Regions from separate parts of the Phytobacter cepae genome, predicted to be linked through region 3. Evidence: predicted binding sites of a transcription regulator. Region 3 holds the regulator's gene; each other region holds the start of a gene.

Region 1 (4,215 bases), 1.6 Mb from region 3:
TCAACAGATGCATTAAAACGGTTGATGACCGCAGGCTGGCCTGGCAACGTCCGCCAGTTGGTGAACGTCATTGAGCAGTGTGTGGCGCTCACCTCGTCGCCGGTCATCAGCGATGCGCTGGTGGAACAAGCGCTGGAAGGGGAAAACACCGCTTTACCGACCTTCGTTGAAGCGCGAAACCAGTTTGAACTGAACTACCTGCGCAAGCTGCTGCAAATTACCAAAGGTAACGTCACCCATGCAGCAAGAATGGCAGGGCGCAACCGCACGGAATTTTACAAATTGCTGTCGCGCCATGAGCTGGATGCTAACGACTTTAAAGAGTAATGGCCTGGCGGATATGGTAGTGTGAGCAACCGATTACGATGACGAATACTGGCAAGCGTGTATAAGGACCCACCATGAAAAAGATTGATGCGATTATTAAACCTTTCAAACTGGATGACGTGCGTGAAGCGCTAGCCGAAGTTGGCATCACCGGGATGACGGTAACGGAAGTCAAAGGGTTTGGTCGCCAGAAAGGCCATACCGAGCTCTATCGCGGCGCGGAATACATGGTGGATTTTCTGCCGAAAGTGAAAATTGAAATTGTGGTGACCGACGATATCGTCGACACCTGTGTGGATACCATTATCCGCACCGCGCAGACCGGAAAAATTGGCGACGGCAAGATTTTCGTCTTTGATGTTGCCCGCGTGGTACGTATCCGTACCGGCGAAGAGGATGACGCGGCAATCTGATTATCGGCCCCTCGCCCGGTGGGTGAGGGGCTCCCCATAAAATAATACGAGCACGGACAGTTCCCCCGCCCCTTTGGGGTTAGGGTGAGGGGAAACATGCGGCTCTAGTGGCCATCCCGTTCACCTTATGTTCCTTGCTTTTCTAAAGTGCCAGAACCCGTGAACGTGCCAGGGCGGTTCACCGCCACCGCCCTGGCGACCCGGGCTCCCGGCCAGGAAAATCGCCGCTGGCGCGGTTCACTTAGCGCCTTCCTTCAGGCTTATCGGGGACGGGCGAAGGTAACGTCCGTGTAAAGTCGCCCTCGCCGCGCATCCCTGCGCGTCGCCCCGGCCTTACGGATACGCTTCGTCGATTTTCAGCCGGACTCAGTCATCGCTTTAACTGTTGTGTTCTCATGGCGCAGTGTTATCGCTGCAAAACGTCATATTACTGGGGATTCCTCAGCCCGGTGGGTGAGGGGCTTCCTGCTTTACAGCACTTTGTGCGGACCAAAACATTCGTAATGAATGTTTTCAGGTTTAATCCCCAGCCCGACCAGTTGCTTCGCGGCGAACTGCATAAACGCCACCGGGCCGCAGAGATAGAACTGCATTTCCGGGTCGCTGAATGCGCCTTCAAACTGGCTTAAATCCATCAGACCTTCATGACTAAACCGTGCAGTTGCTTTATCTTCAGCGGCAGGCTCGCGATACCAGACGTGTGAGGTAAAGCGCGGCAGGGCGCTGCCGTGTGCGGCCACTTCATCCGCAAACGCATGCACCGCGCCATTTTCTGCCGCATGGAACCAGTTCACCTGCGCCTGATGTTTTGCCTGCGCCAGGGTGTCGAGCATTGCTAGCATTGGCGTCTGACCCACACCGGCGGAAATCAGCGTAACAGGCGTTCCAGGTTCAACCGTGAGGAAGAAATCACCGGCTGGGGCAGCAAGGTGCACAATATCTCCTTCGCGGGCATGCTGATGCAGCCAGGTTGAAACCTGTCCGCCTTCCTCGCGTTTAACCGCGATGCGATAGCGCTCGCCGTTAGCGGCGCGGGTTAATGAATACTGGCGAATTTCCTGATATTCAAAGGCCTCAGGTTTCAGCCAGATACCCAGATACTGCCCAGGCTGATAGTCCGCCACCTTGCCGCCGTCTACCGGCGCAAATTCAAAGCTGGTGATAAGCGCGCTTTGTGGTTTCTTAGCGACCAGACGAAACGCCCGTGTTCCTTCCCAGCCACCTGTTTTTTCCGCATTTTCGTGGTACAGCTGCGCTTCGCGTTGGACGAATACGCCTGCCAGCACGCCGTAGGCTTTACCCCATGCCTCCAGTACCTCGTTACCCGGACTGAACATTTCATCCAGCGTTGCCAGCAGATGCTCACCCACAATGTTGTACTGCTCGGGTTTTATCTGGAAGCTGGTGTGCTTCTGGGCAATTTTTTCCACTGCCGGAAGCAGGGCAGCGAGGTTATCCAGATTGCTGGCGTAGGCAGCGATAGCATTGAACAGGGCTTCGCGCTGATCGCCATTACGCTGATTGCTCATATTAAAAATATCTTTGAGCTCTGGATTATGGGTAAACATGCGGTCATAGAAATGGGCAGTCAGTCTGGGACCGGTTTCCAGCAGCAGGGGAATGGTGGCTTTCACGGTGGCGATGGTTTGGGCGTCGAGCATAATTGCTTCCTTATAATCTCTTAAAGATGTATTTCAAATGCATCTTATAATTTAATCCCGTCCCTTGTAAAGGCAGGGTTACTCCTCTTCCTGCGTTGAATGTGAAAAAGTTGCACTATCCAGATGAAAAGAATTCCATCATCAGGTGAAAGCCTGTTGTCTCTCAAACCCTTGTATGACGGGCAGCCAATCGTTTGCGTAAAAAGCGTTGTCAAGACCTGTTATCAAGATTTGATTCAGTTATACTGTGAGCCGTTCCCTAAAACGGGCCTCAATTTAAGCGTATTGATTGTTAGCTGAGCAGGAGAAGCGGATGTTAAAGCGTGAAATGAACATTGCCGATTATGATGCCGATTTATGGCAGGCTATGGAGCAAGAAAAAGTACGTCAGGAAGAACACATTGAACTGATCGCCTCCGAAAACTACACCAGCCCGCGTGTAATGCAGGCTCAGGGTTCTCAGCTGACCAACAAATATGCCGAAGGCTACCCAGGCAAGCGTTACTACGGCGGCTGTGAATACGTTGATGTGGTTGAGCAGTTGGCTATCGATCGTGCCAAAGCGCTGTTTGGCGCAGACTACGCCAACGTGCAGCCGCACTCCGGCTCTCAGGCTAACTTCGCGGTCTACACCGCGCTGCTCCAGCCGGGCGATACCGTGCTGGGTATGAACCTGGCGCAGGGTGGTCACCTGACTCACGGCTCCCCGGTTAACTTCTCCGGCAAACTGTACAACATCATTCCTTACGGCATCGATGAGTCCGGTAAAATTGACTACGAAGACATGGCGAAGCAGGCTAAAGAACACAAACCGAAGATGATCATCGGTGGTTTCTCTGCTTACTCTGGCGTGGTTGACTGGGCAAAAATGCGTGAAATCGCTGACAGCATCGGTGCATACCTGTTCGTCGACATGGCCCACGTTGCCGGTCTGATTGCCGCAGACGTTTACCCGAACCCGGTGCCACACGCTCACGTTGTGACCACCACTACCCACAAAACCCTGGCGGGTCCACGCGGTGGCCTGATCCTGGCGAAGGGCGGCGACGAAGAGCTGTACAAAAAACTGAACTCTGCCGTGTTCCCAAGTGCGCAGGGCGGCCCGCTGATGCACGTGATCGCGGCGAAAGCCGTGGCGCTGAAAGAAGCGATGGAGCCAGAGTTCAAAGTTTACCAGCAGCAGGTAGCGAAAAACGCCAAAGCGATGGTCGACGTGTTCCTGAACCGCGGTTACAAAGTGGTTTCCGGCGGCACGGAAAACCACCTGTTCCTGCTGGATCTGGTGGATAAAAACCTGACCGGTAAAGAAGCCGATGCAGCCCTGGGTCGCGCTAACATTACCGTCAACAAAAACAGCGTGCCGAACGATCCGAAGAGCCCGTTTGTGACCTCCGGTATCCGTATCGGCTCTCCGGCTGTCACTCGCCGTGGCTTCAAAGAAGCGGAAGTGAAAGAGCTGGCTGGCTGGATGTGCGATATTCTGGACAACATCAATGACGAATCGGTTATTGAGCGTGTCAAAGGCAAAGTGCTGGACATCTGTGCACGTTTCCCGGTTTATGCGTAAGCATCAGCCGTGATGAAAAAGCCCGCTAAGCGGGCTTTTTTTATGGCGTTTGTGGCGTCACTTGCCGTTTTTTGAGGATGAAAGGCAGGAACATCAGCACATAAGGTGCAAGGATCCAGAGCAGGCAGAGTGCCCGCGAGTAGCCGCAGTAGCGTATGCAACGGGCGTTACTGGACGCGACAGGGAGAATAAAAAACAAAAAAATAATAAAGGAGTAATCGCTGGTGTAAGGCACCCACAAATAAAA
Region 2 (4,215 bases), 970 kb from region 3:
AGCGGGACCAGCGCTTCCAGAGTGGCGCTCAGGCGGCCGTTGTCGTCATCATTCAGGTTCAGGTGACCCACCTTACGACCCGGACGCACCTCTTTGTCGTACCAGTGCAGATGCACCAGCGGCAGCTTCAGCCAGTCATAGTTCAGGCAGCTACCAATCAGGTTGATCATCACCGACGGGCTGTTGACCACCGGCTGTGGCAGGGGTAAATCCACCACCGCGCGCAGGTGCAGCTCAAACTGGCTGATGGAGGCGCCGTTCTGCGTCCAGTGGCCGCTGTTGTGGACGCGTGGCGCCAGTTCGTTAATCAGCAGGCCTGCCGGAGTAATAAAGCACTCCATCGCCATCACGCCAACGTAGTTCAGCGCATTCATGATGGCCGTCAGCATGCTTTCGGCTTGCTTCTGCTGCTCTGTATTGGGTTTCGGGAAGACCACGCTGGTGCGCAGAATACCGTCCTGGTGCAGGTTATGGGTCAGTGGATAAAACACCGTCGTGCCGTCGTGCCCACGAGCGCCCACCAGCGAAACTTCGCCAGAGAAGTTAATCCCCTGCTCAACGATACATTCGCCGTAGCAGTCATCCGGTAGCTGATCGGTTTCACCCGCGCGCAGACGCCACTGACCGCGACCGTCATAACCGCCAACGCGGCGTTTCACAATCGCCAGTTCGCCGAGGGTATCGAAGACGGACGACCACTCGCTTTTATCTGCCAGTAGCTGCCAGGGCGCAGTGGCAAGGCCGAGTTTGTCGAAAAGCTGCTTTTGCGTCAGACGGTCCGCAATGATCGGGAAGACGTCACGGTTCACAAACGCCGGATGACGCGCCAGTTCACGCGTTAGCGCGGTTTCCGGCCAGCGTTCAATTTCGGCAGTGATAACGCTTTGGGCAAACGGCACGGCTTCCGGGTCGGCATCCAGCCCGACGGGCCAGACGGCAATGCTCAGCGGCTCGCCCGCCTGGCGCAGCATACGGCCCAGTTGACCGTTACCTAAGATGCAAACCTGTTTCATGCAGCACCCCGTGGGTCTGGATTCTCCAGCACCTCGTCGGTCTGCGTACGGCGGAATTCAGTCAGACGCTGATGCAGTTCGGCGTCATGCTGCGCGAGGATTTGTGCGGCCAGCAGGGCGGCGTTCGCTGCACCCGCTTTGCCAATCGCCAGCGTGCCGACCGGAATACCACGCGGCATCTGAACGATGGAGTAAAGGCTGTCGACACCACTTAAGGCTGCGCTTTGTACCGGTACACCCAGCACTGGCACCAGTGTTTTCGCTGCAATCATGCCCGGCAGATGCGCCGCGCCGCCCGCACCGGCGATGATCACCTGAAAACCGTTCTCTTCCGCGCTTTCGGCGAAGGTGAACAGCTTATCGGGAGTGCGGTGTGCGGAGATGACTTCAACATGGTGCGGGACATTCAGGGTATCGAGGATTTCGGTGGCGAACTGCATGGTCGCCCAATCGCTTTTCGACCCCATGACAATGGCGATACGCGCCGGTTGGTTAGCAGAAGACATGCGTTTAGAAAACTCCTGTGGAGGTGACGACGGACAGCTTTTGAGGGCACAAAGAATAACACGGAAAAACCGCAAGGAAAACGGTTGCGTAGTGATGAATACAGGCTATGGTTGCGAACTTAACAGACGTCTCTCCTGCGCGCGCAGACGCGGGAGAGGCGCTACCTCAGAAGGGGAAGTGGCTGAGTTCGACGTCGTCAGCGGTGACGCGAACCATAGAGCCTTGTGTGTGCCAGGCACCGAGTACGACGCGGATGGCGGGTTTGCCATCAACAAGGAGTTCGTGAACGTCCGGGCGATGGGTATGACCGTGGATCAGACACTGCACATGGTGTTTGCCCATGGTAGCCGCTACCGCATCGGGATTGACGTCCATGATTGCAACTGACTTATGCGTATTGGCCGCTTTGCTGCTGGCGCGCATTTTGGCGGCGATACGCTGGCGAACAAACAGCGGCAGCGCGAGGAACAGCTTTTGTAGCCAGGGTTTGTGCACTTTAGCGCGGAATGCCTGATAGCCTGCATCGTCGGTACAGAGCGTGTCGCCGTGCATGATCAACACTTTGCGACCATAAAGATCAAGCAACTGTTCTTCCGGCAGCAGTTGCATACCGCTTTCACGGGCAAAGCGTTTGCCGAGCAGGAAGTCACGATTTCCGTGAATGAAATAGCAGGGGACACCGCTGTCGACCACGGCTTTGATGGCGGTGGCGATCTCCCGGTGCAGCGGGGTGGGGTCGTCGTCGCCAATCCACGCTTCAAACAGATCGCCCAGAATATAGAGCGCGTCCGCCTTGCGGGCAACGCCGTGTAGAAAATGCAGAAAACCGGCGGTGATCGCCGGTTCTTCTGTTTGCAGATGAAGGTCTGCGATAAAGAGTGTCGCCACGATTACGCGCTAACGGTCACGCTTTCAATCACAACATCTTCTTTAGGAACGTCCTGGTGCATGCCGCTGCGACCGGTCGCAACCGCTTTGATTTTGTCGACCACGTCCATACCTTCAACCACTTCTGCGAAGACGCAGTAGCCCCAACCCTGCAGGCTTTCGCCGGAGAAGTTCAGGAAGTCGTTGTCTGCTACGTTGATGAAGAACTGCGCGGTAGCGGAGTGCGGAGCCTGAGTACGGGCCATTGCCAGCGTACCACGGGTGTTTTTCAAACCGTTGTTGGCTTCGTTTTTGATCTGGTCTTTGGTCTCTTTCTGATTCATGCCCGGCTCAAAGCCACCGCCCTGAATCATAAAACCGTTAATAACACGGTGGAAAATGGTGTTGTTGTAAAAACCTTCGCTGCAGTAGTCCAGGAAGTTTTTAACTGTTTCAGGCGCTTTATCATCAAATGTTTTGATTACGATATCGCCGTGATTAGTGTGGAAAGTAACCATTTTTGCATCCTGTTCCGATAGTGTGGTGCGCAAACCCCATCAGGGGTCAGAGATAGTCGCTTGTTATAGCATAACCGGGAGGTGGGATCACCTTGCAATCGGTGCTGCTTCCGTTACGAATTATGGGTATCATACGGAACAAACTGTTCACACACGTCTACATGGAATCTTCGATGTTAAAAATTTTTAATACACTAACGCGCCAAAAAGAGGAATTCAAACCTATCCATGCCGGGGAAGTCGGCATGTACGTGTGTGGCATTACGGTTTACGATCTCTGTCATATCGGCCATGGCCGTACCTTCGTCGCGTTTGACGTTGTTGCCCGCTATCTGCGTTTTATCGGTTATAAGCTGAAGTACGTGCGCAACATTACCGATATTGACGACAAAATCATCAAACGTGCTAATGAGAACGACGAAAACTTTGTGACCCTGGTCGATCGCATGATTGCTGAAATGCACAAAGATTTTGATGCACTTAACATTCTCCGCCCGGATCTTGAACCGCGCGCAACCCACCACATTCATGAAATTATCGAAATTACCGAGCAACTGATCGCCCGTGGGCATGCGTATGTTGCGGATAACGGTGATGTGATGTTCTCCGTGCCGACGGATCCGAACTACGGTCAACTGTCGCGTCAGGATCTCGATCAACTGCAGGCCGGCGCCCGCGTTGACGTGGTGGATGTAAAACGTAACCCGATGGACTTCGTACTCTGGAAGATGTCCAAAGCCGGAGAGCCAAGCTGGCCGTCGCCGTGGGGTGAAGGTCGTCCGGGCTGGCACATTGAATGTTCCGCCATGAACTGCAAGCAGCTGGGCAACCATTTTGATATTCATGGCGGCGGTTCCGATCTGATGTTCCCGCACCATGAAAACGAAATCGCCCAGTCGACCTGTGCGCATGACGGGGAATACGTCAATTACTGGATGCATTCCGGCATGGTCATGATCGACCGTGAGAAAATGTCCAAATCGCTGGGCAACTTTTTTACCGTGCGCGACGTGCTTAAGTATTACGACGCCGAGACGATTCGTTACTTCCTGATGTCGGGCCACTATCGCAGCCAGTTGAACTACAGCGAAGAGAACCTCAAGCAGGCACGCTCCGCGCTGGAGCGTCTGTACACCGCACTGCGTGGGACTGACACTTCGGTCGCCGCGGCAGGTGGCGAAGCCTTTGAAGCGCGTTTCATTGAAGCGATGGACGACGATTTCAATACGCCGGAAGCCTACTCGGTATTGTTCGATATGGCGCGTGAAGTAAACCGCCTGAAAACCGAAGACGCGCAGGCCGCGAACGCG
Region 3 (4,215 bases):
ATCACCGCCCCGGTTACCGGAACAAAAACATAGCCGAGACCACCTGAAATCACCGCGCCCCCCGCTGCTGCCCCCAGCGCATTTCCCAGGTTGAACGCGCCGATATTGACTGAAGAAGAGAGACCGGGTGCTTCATGCGCGACACGCATAACCCGCATCTGTAGGGGCGGCACAATCGCGAAGGTGGCAGCACCCCATACAACCATGCCGATCGCCGCGCCAACTTCACTGCGTGCAAGCCAGGGGATCGCCAACATGATGGCAATCAATAACAGCAAGAAACCTTTCAGGGTTCCGGTCACGGAACGGTCAGCCAGCTTGCCACCCAGATAATTCCCCAAAGAGAACCCTACGCCAATAAGCACCAGCATTGCGGTAATAAATGCGGGTCCTGCGTCGGCTATATCATGCAGTACAGGCGAGATATAGGTATAAAGCGTAAACATCGCCCCGGCGCCCAGTACGGTTGTCATCAAAGCGGATACCACCTGCGGACGCATCAGTACGGAGAGTTCTTTACGTACATCGGGTCGCTCTCCGGCATTACCTTTTGGCAAGGAGAGATACAGGCTGACTATCGCAATAATGCCAAGGCCCGCTGTGGCAAGGAATGACATCCGCCAGCCAATGGTTTCACCGAGCCATGTCGCCGCCGGCACCCCGCCGATATTAGCAATCGTCAGCCCCATGAACATGGTGGCAACCGCACTGGCCTGCTTCTCTTTTGCCACTACGCTTGCGGCAACCACCGAACCCAGTCCAAAGAATGCGCCATGATTGAGACTGGTAATAATGCGCGACAGCATGAGCGTGGTGTAATCAGGCGAGATGGCGGACAACACATTGCCAAGCGTAAAGATTGCCATCAAAAAAATCAGTGCATTACGCCGCGCGCGATGGGAAAGCAGCAACGTCATAAGGGGGGCCCCCACCATGACACCTATGGCATAGGCACTGATCAGCATTCCCGCTGCCGGAATCGATACATCGACACCCCGTGCAATGACGGGCAGCAGTCCCATCGGGGAAAACTCGGTGGTACCGATGCCAAAAGCGCCTATCGCCAGGGCAAGCAGTGGATAATTTACTTTCATGATTTATTGACTCCGGAAATGCCGTGTCGTTGGCCGACACCGTCACAGAAGTCAAAAGTATGACAGCGTTCACAAAAAACAGAAGAGAGTGAAACGCGAAAAGAGTATTGCTGAATTCGGGATAATAGAAGAAGAAAACAGCGAGGGAGAGAACTCTCCCTCGGGGTAACTCAGTGCAGAGCCGCCGTCATCGCACCCGCAACAATCAGGGCCAGCACAATGACAGTCGTCACTAAAGAAAACTTCAGGTCGGTGCTCATCAATTTTTCTCCTTTCCTATTACCCCATAAAAAGTGAGGTAGCGCATTTTTGCACAAATAAACGTAAAAATCTTGCAGGATTTAGATTGATATACGTTTTAGCGCTTCCCCTTTTGGTCAAGATAAGACAAAATTCGACGCTAAATTTATTAGCGTACCGGCCATTGACTCCCCTCCTGACGTCCAATGTCTTTTTCCCGGCGTAAAACAGTACATCGCGCGGTGAAAGGGTGAAGGCAGGCAAACGTTTACCTTTAGCATTTTCAGGAGCTTATGATATGGCATGGAGTGACATCTGATGGCAACGATCAAAGACGTAGCGAAGCGAGCAAACGTTTCCACCACAACCGTATCACATGTTATTAACAAAACCCGTTTCGTCGCTGAAGAGACGCGTAATGCTGTGTGGGCGGCCATTAAGGAGCTTCACTACTCGCCGAGTGCCGTCGCCCGTAGCCTGAAGGTGAATCACACAAAATCCATCGGTTTGCTGGCCACCAGCAGCGAAGCGGCCTATTTTGCCGAGATAATCGAAGCCGTTGAGAAGAACTGTTTCCAGAAAGGCTATACCCTCATTTTGGGTAACGCCTGGAACAATTTTGAAAAACAAGGCGCCTACCTGTCGATGATGGCGCAAAAGCGCGTTGATGGTTTACTGGTGATGTGTTCAGAGTACCCGGAATCCCTGCTGACTATGCTTGGCGAGTACCGCCATATTCCGATGGTGGTCATGGACTGGGGTGAAGCTAAAGCCGATTTTACCGACACCGTCATCGATAATGCGTTTGAAGGCGGCTACATGGCCGGGCGTTATCTGGTCGAACGCGGTCATCGTGACATTGGCGTCATCCCAGGACCGCTTGAGCGTAATACCGGTGCAGGCCGACTGGCTGGCTTTATGAAAGCGATGGAAGAAGCGCATATCAGCGTAGCGGAAAACTGGATTGTTCAGGGCGATTTCGAACCGGAGTCCGGTTATCGCGCCATGCAACAAATTCTCACCCAGCCATCCCGCCCCACCGCTGTTTTCTGCGGTGGCGATATCATGGCGATGGGCGCCCTCTGTGCAGCAGACGAAATGGGCCTGCGTGTGCCACAGGATATTTCGGTGATCGGTTACGATAACGTGCGCAACTCACGCTACTTTACCCCGTCGCTGACCACTATCCATCAGCCAAAGGATTCGCTGGGTGAAACGGCATTCAATATGCTGCTCGACCGTATCGTTAACAAACGTGAGGTCTCCCAGTCTATTGAAGTCCATCCGCGACTGATCGAGCGTCGTTCGGTGGCGGATGGTCCATTCCGCGATTATCGCCGTTAATCTCTGCAAGGGGAGCGGGTCAATCCTGCTCCCACAACCACTCCCGATTCAGCGTTTCACTATCCCCCAAATAACTCAGCAGCCAGTTTAACGCCGGTGAAGCTTCGTTTTGCTGCCAGGTCAGGCAACAGGCCGCGTCCGGGAAAGGATTTTCAAGCTCCAGCGCCACCCACTCTCCTTTGTCCAGCCAGGGGCGCGCAAAATGTGCCGGCACCATGCCAACACACAATCCCGCAGAGAGGCAGGCGGCGGACGATTCCCAATCCGGGGCCACAACCCGTTTCTGGTTATCCAGCAGCCAGGTTATGCGTTTCGGCAGAGAGCGTGAGGTATCTTCACGCACCAGCGAAGGCCAGTTGCGCAAGGTATCGTCACTGAGAGGTGCCTTCATCCCGGCCAGCGGGTGATGACTCGCCACTACACATTTCCAGCTCAGCATGCCCATATCCCGAAAGGTATAGCGCCCCCCGACGGGTATCGCCTGCGTCGCCCCGATGGCCAGTTCCACGCGGCCATCTGCCAATGCGTCCCAAACGCCGTTAAATACTTCCTGGAACACCAACAGTTCGACATCGCTAAAATGGCGATAGAAATCAACAATCATCTGCCGGGTTCGTTCAGGCTTGACGATATTGTCGACAGCAATGGCCAGTTGACCACGCCAGCCATTGGCAATTTGTTGACATTGCTGGCGGGTGATCTGCATTTTTTTGATAACAGAGCGCCCTTCTTTTAAAAACAGCACCCCGGCGGGGGTGAGTTCTACATCGCGATGACGACGTTCAAAAAGCGCAACGGCGAGCCACTCTTCCAGTTGGCGCACCGTATAACTGACCGCAGAGGGCACACGATGCAGCTCCTGCGCGGCCGCGCTAAAGCTACCATTGCGAGCCACTGCGTCGACGACTTCAAGAGAATATTCTGACCACATATTTTGCCTGCAAAAATTTTGAAACCCATTCGCAAATATTAGCGGTTCACAACCGAAGTTACACTCCCTAGACTCTGTTTCCCTGTTTACCTGCACAAGAAAGAGATTTTTACCATGCAACCAGGAAAAGGATTTTTAGTCTGGCTGGCGGGATTAAGCGTACTCGGCTTCCTCGCAACGGACATGTACCTCCCTGCCTTCGCCAATATTCAGCAAGATTTGCACACTTCTGCCGCCGTGGTCAGCGCGACGCTGAGCCTCTTCCTTGCCGGATTTGCTGTCGCGCAGCTGGTTTGGGGGCCCTTGTCCGATCGCTATGGGCGTAAGCCGGTACTGTTAAGTGGCCTGGCCATCTTTGCCCTCGGCTGCCTGGGAATGATCTGGGTAGAGGATGCCCGCTGGCTGCTGGTTTTGCGCTTTATTCAGGCCGTGGGCGTTTGTGCGGCCGCCGTCACCTGGCAGGCGCTGGTTACCGACCACTACCCGGCACAACGGACTAACCGTATTTTTGCCACTATCATGCCGCTGGTTGGATTGTCTCCCGCCCTCGCGCCACTGCTTGGCAGTTGGATCCTCGCCCATTTTTCCTGGCAGGCCATTTTTGCG

What was found. Region 3 encodes PurR, which represses purine synthesis genes. Its sites were predicted from a motif close to CANGCAAACGTTTGCNTG; they were not measured.
Region 1: a site for PurR is predicted at 2,585-2,602, ahead of glyA (serine hydroxymethyltransferase). Genes of this name have one in related genera too.
Region 2: a site for PurR is predicted at 1,593-1,610, ahead of purE (5-(carboxyamino)imidazole ribonucleotide mutase). Genes of this name have one in related genera too.

Annotation. Positions count from the first base shown of each region.
Region 1 is NZ_CM135107.1:1,314,180-1,318,394, forward strand. Features, by position in the region: gene glrR (two-component system response regulator GlrR) at 1-327, shown strand, start outside; gene glnB (nitrogen regulatory protein P-II) at 402-740, shown strand; gene hmpA (NO-inducible flavohemoprotein) at 1,211-2,401, opposite strand; gene glyA (serine hydroxymethyltransferase) at 2,715-3,968, shown strand; gene ACUY4Q_RS06170 (hypothetical protein) at 4,009-4,215, opposite strand, start outside.
Region 2 is NZ_CM135107.1:3,880,977-3,885,191, reverse strand. Features, by position in the region: gene purK (5-(carboxyamino)imidazole ribonucleotide synthase) at 1-1,013, opposite strand, end outside; gene purE (5-(carboxyamino)imidazole ribonucleotide mutase) at 1,010-1,519, opposite strand; gene lpxH (UDP-2,3-diacylglucosamine diphosphatase) at 1,686-2,408, opposite strand; gene ppiB (peptidylprolyl isomerase B) at 2,411-2,905, opposite strand; gene cysS (cysteine--tRNA ligase) at 3,079-4,215, shown strand, end outside.
Region 3 is NZ_CM135107.1:2,910,868-2,915,082, forward strand. Features, by position in the region: gene ACUY4Q_RS13570 (MFS transporter) at 1-1,094, opposite strand, end outside; gene cydH (cytochrome bd-I oxidase subunit CydH) at 1,265-1,354, opposite strand; gene purR (HTH-type transcriptional repressor PurR) at 1,653-2,678, shown strand; gene punR (DNA-binding transcriptional activator PunR) at 2,698-3,609, opposite strand; gene punC (purine nucleoside transporter PunC) at 3,724-4,215, shown strand, end outside.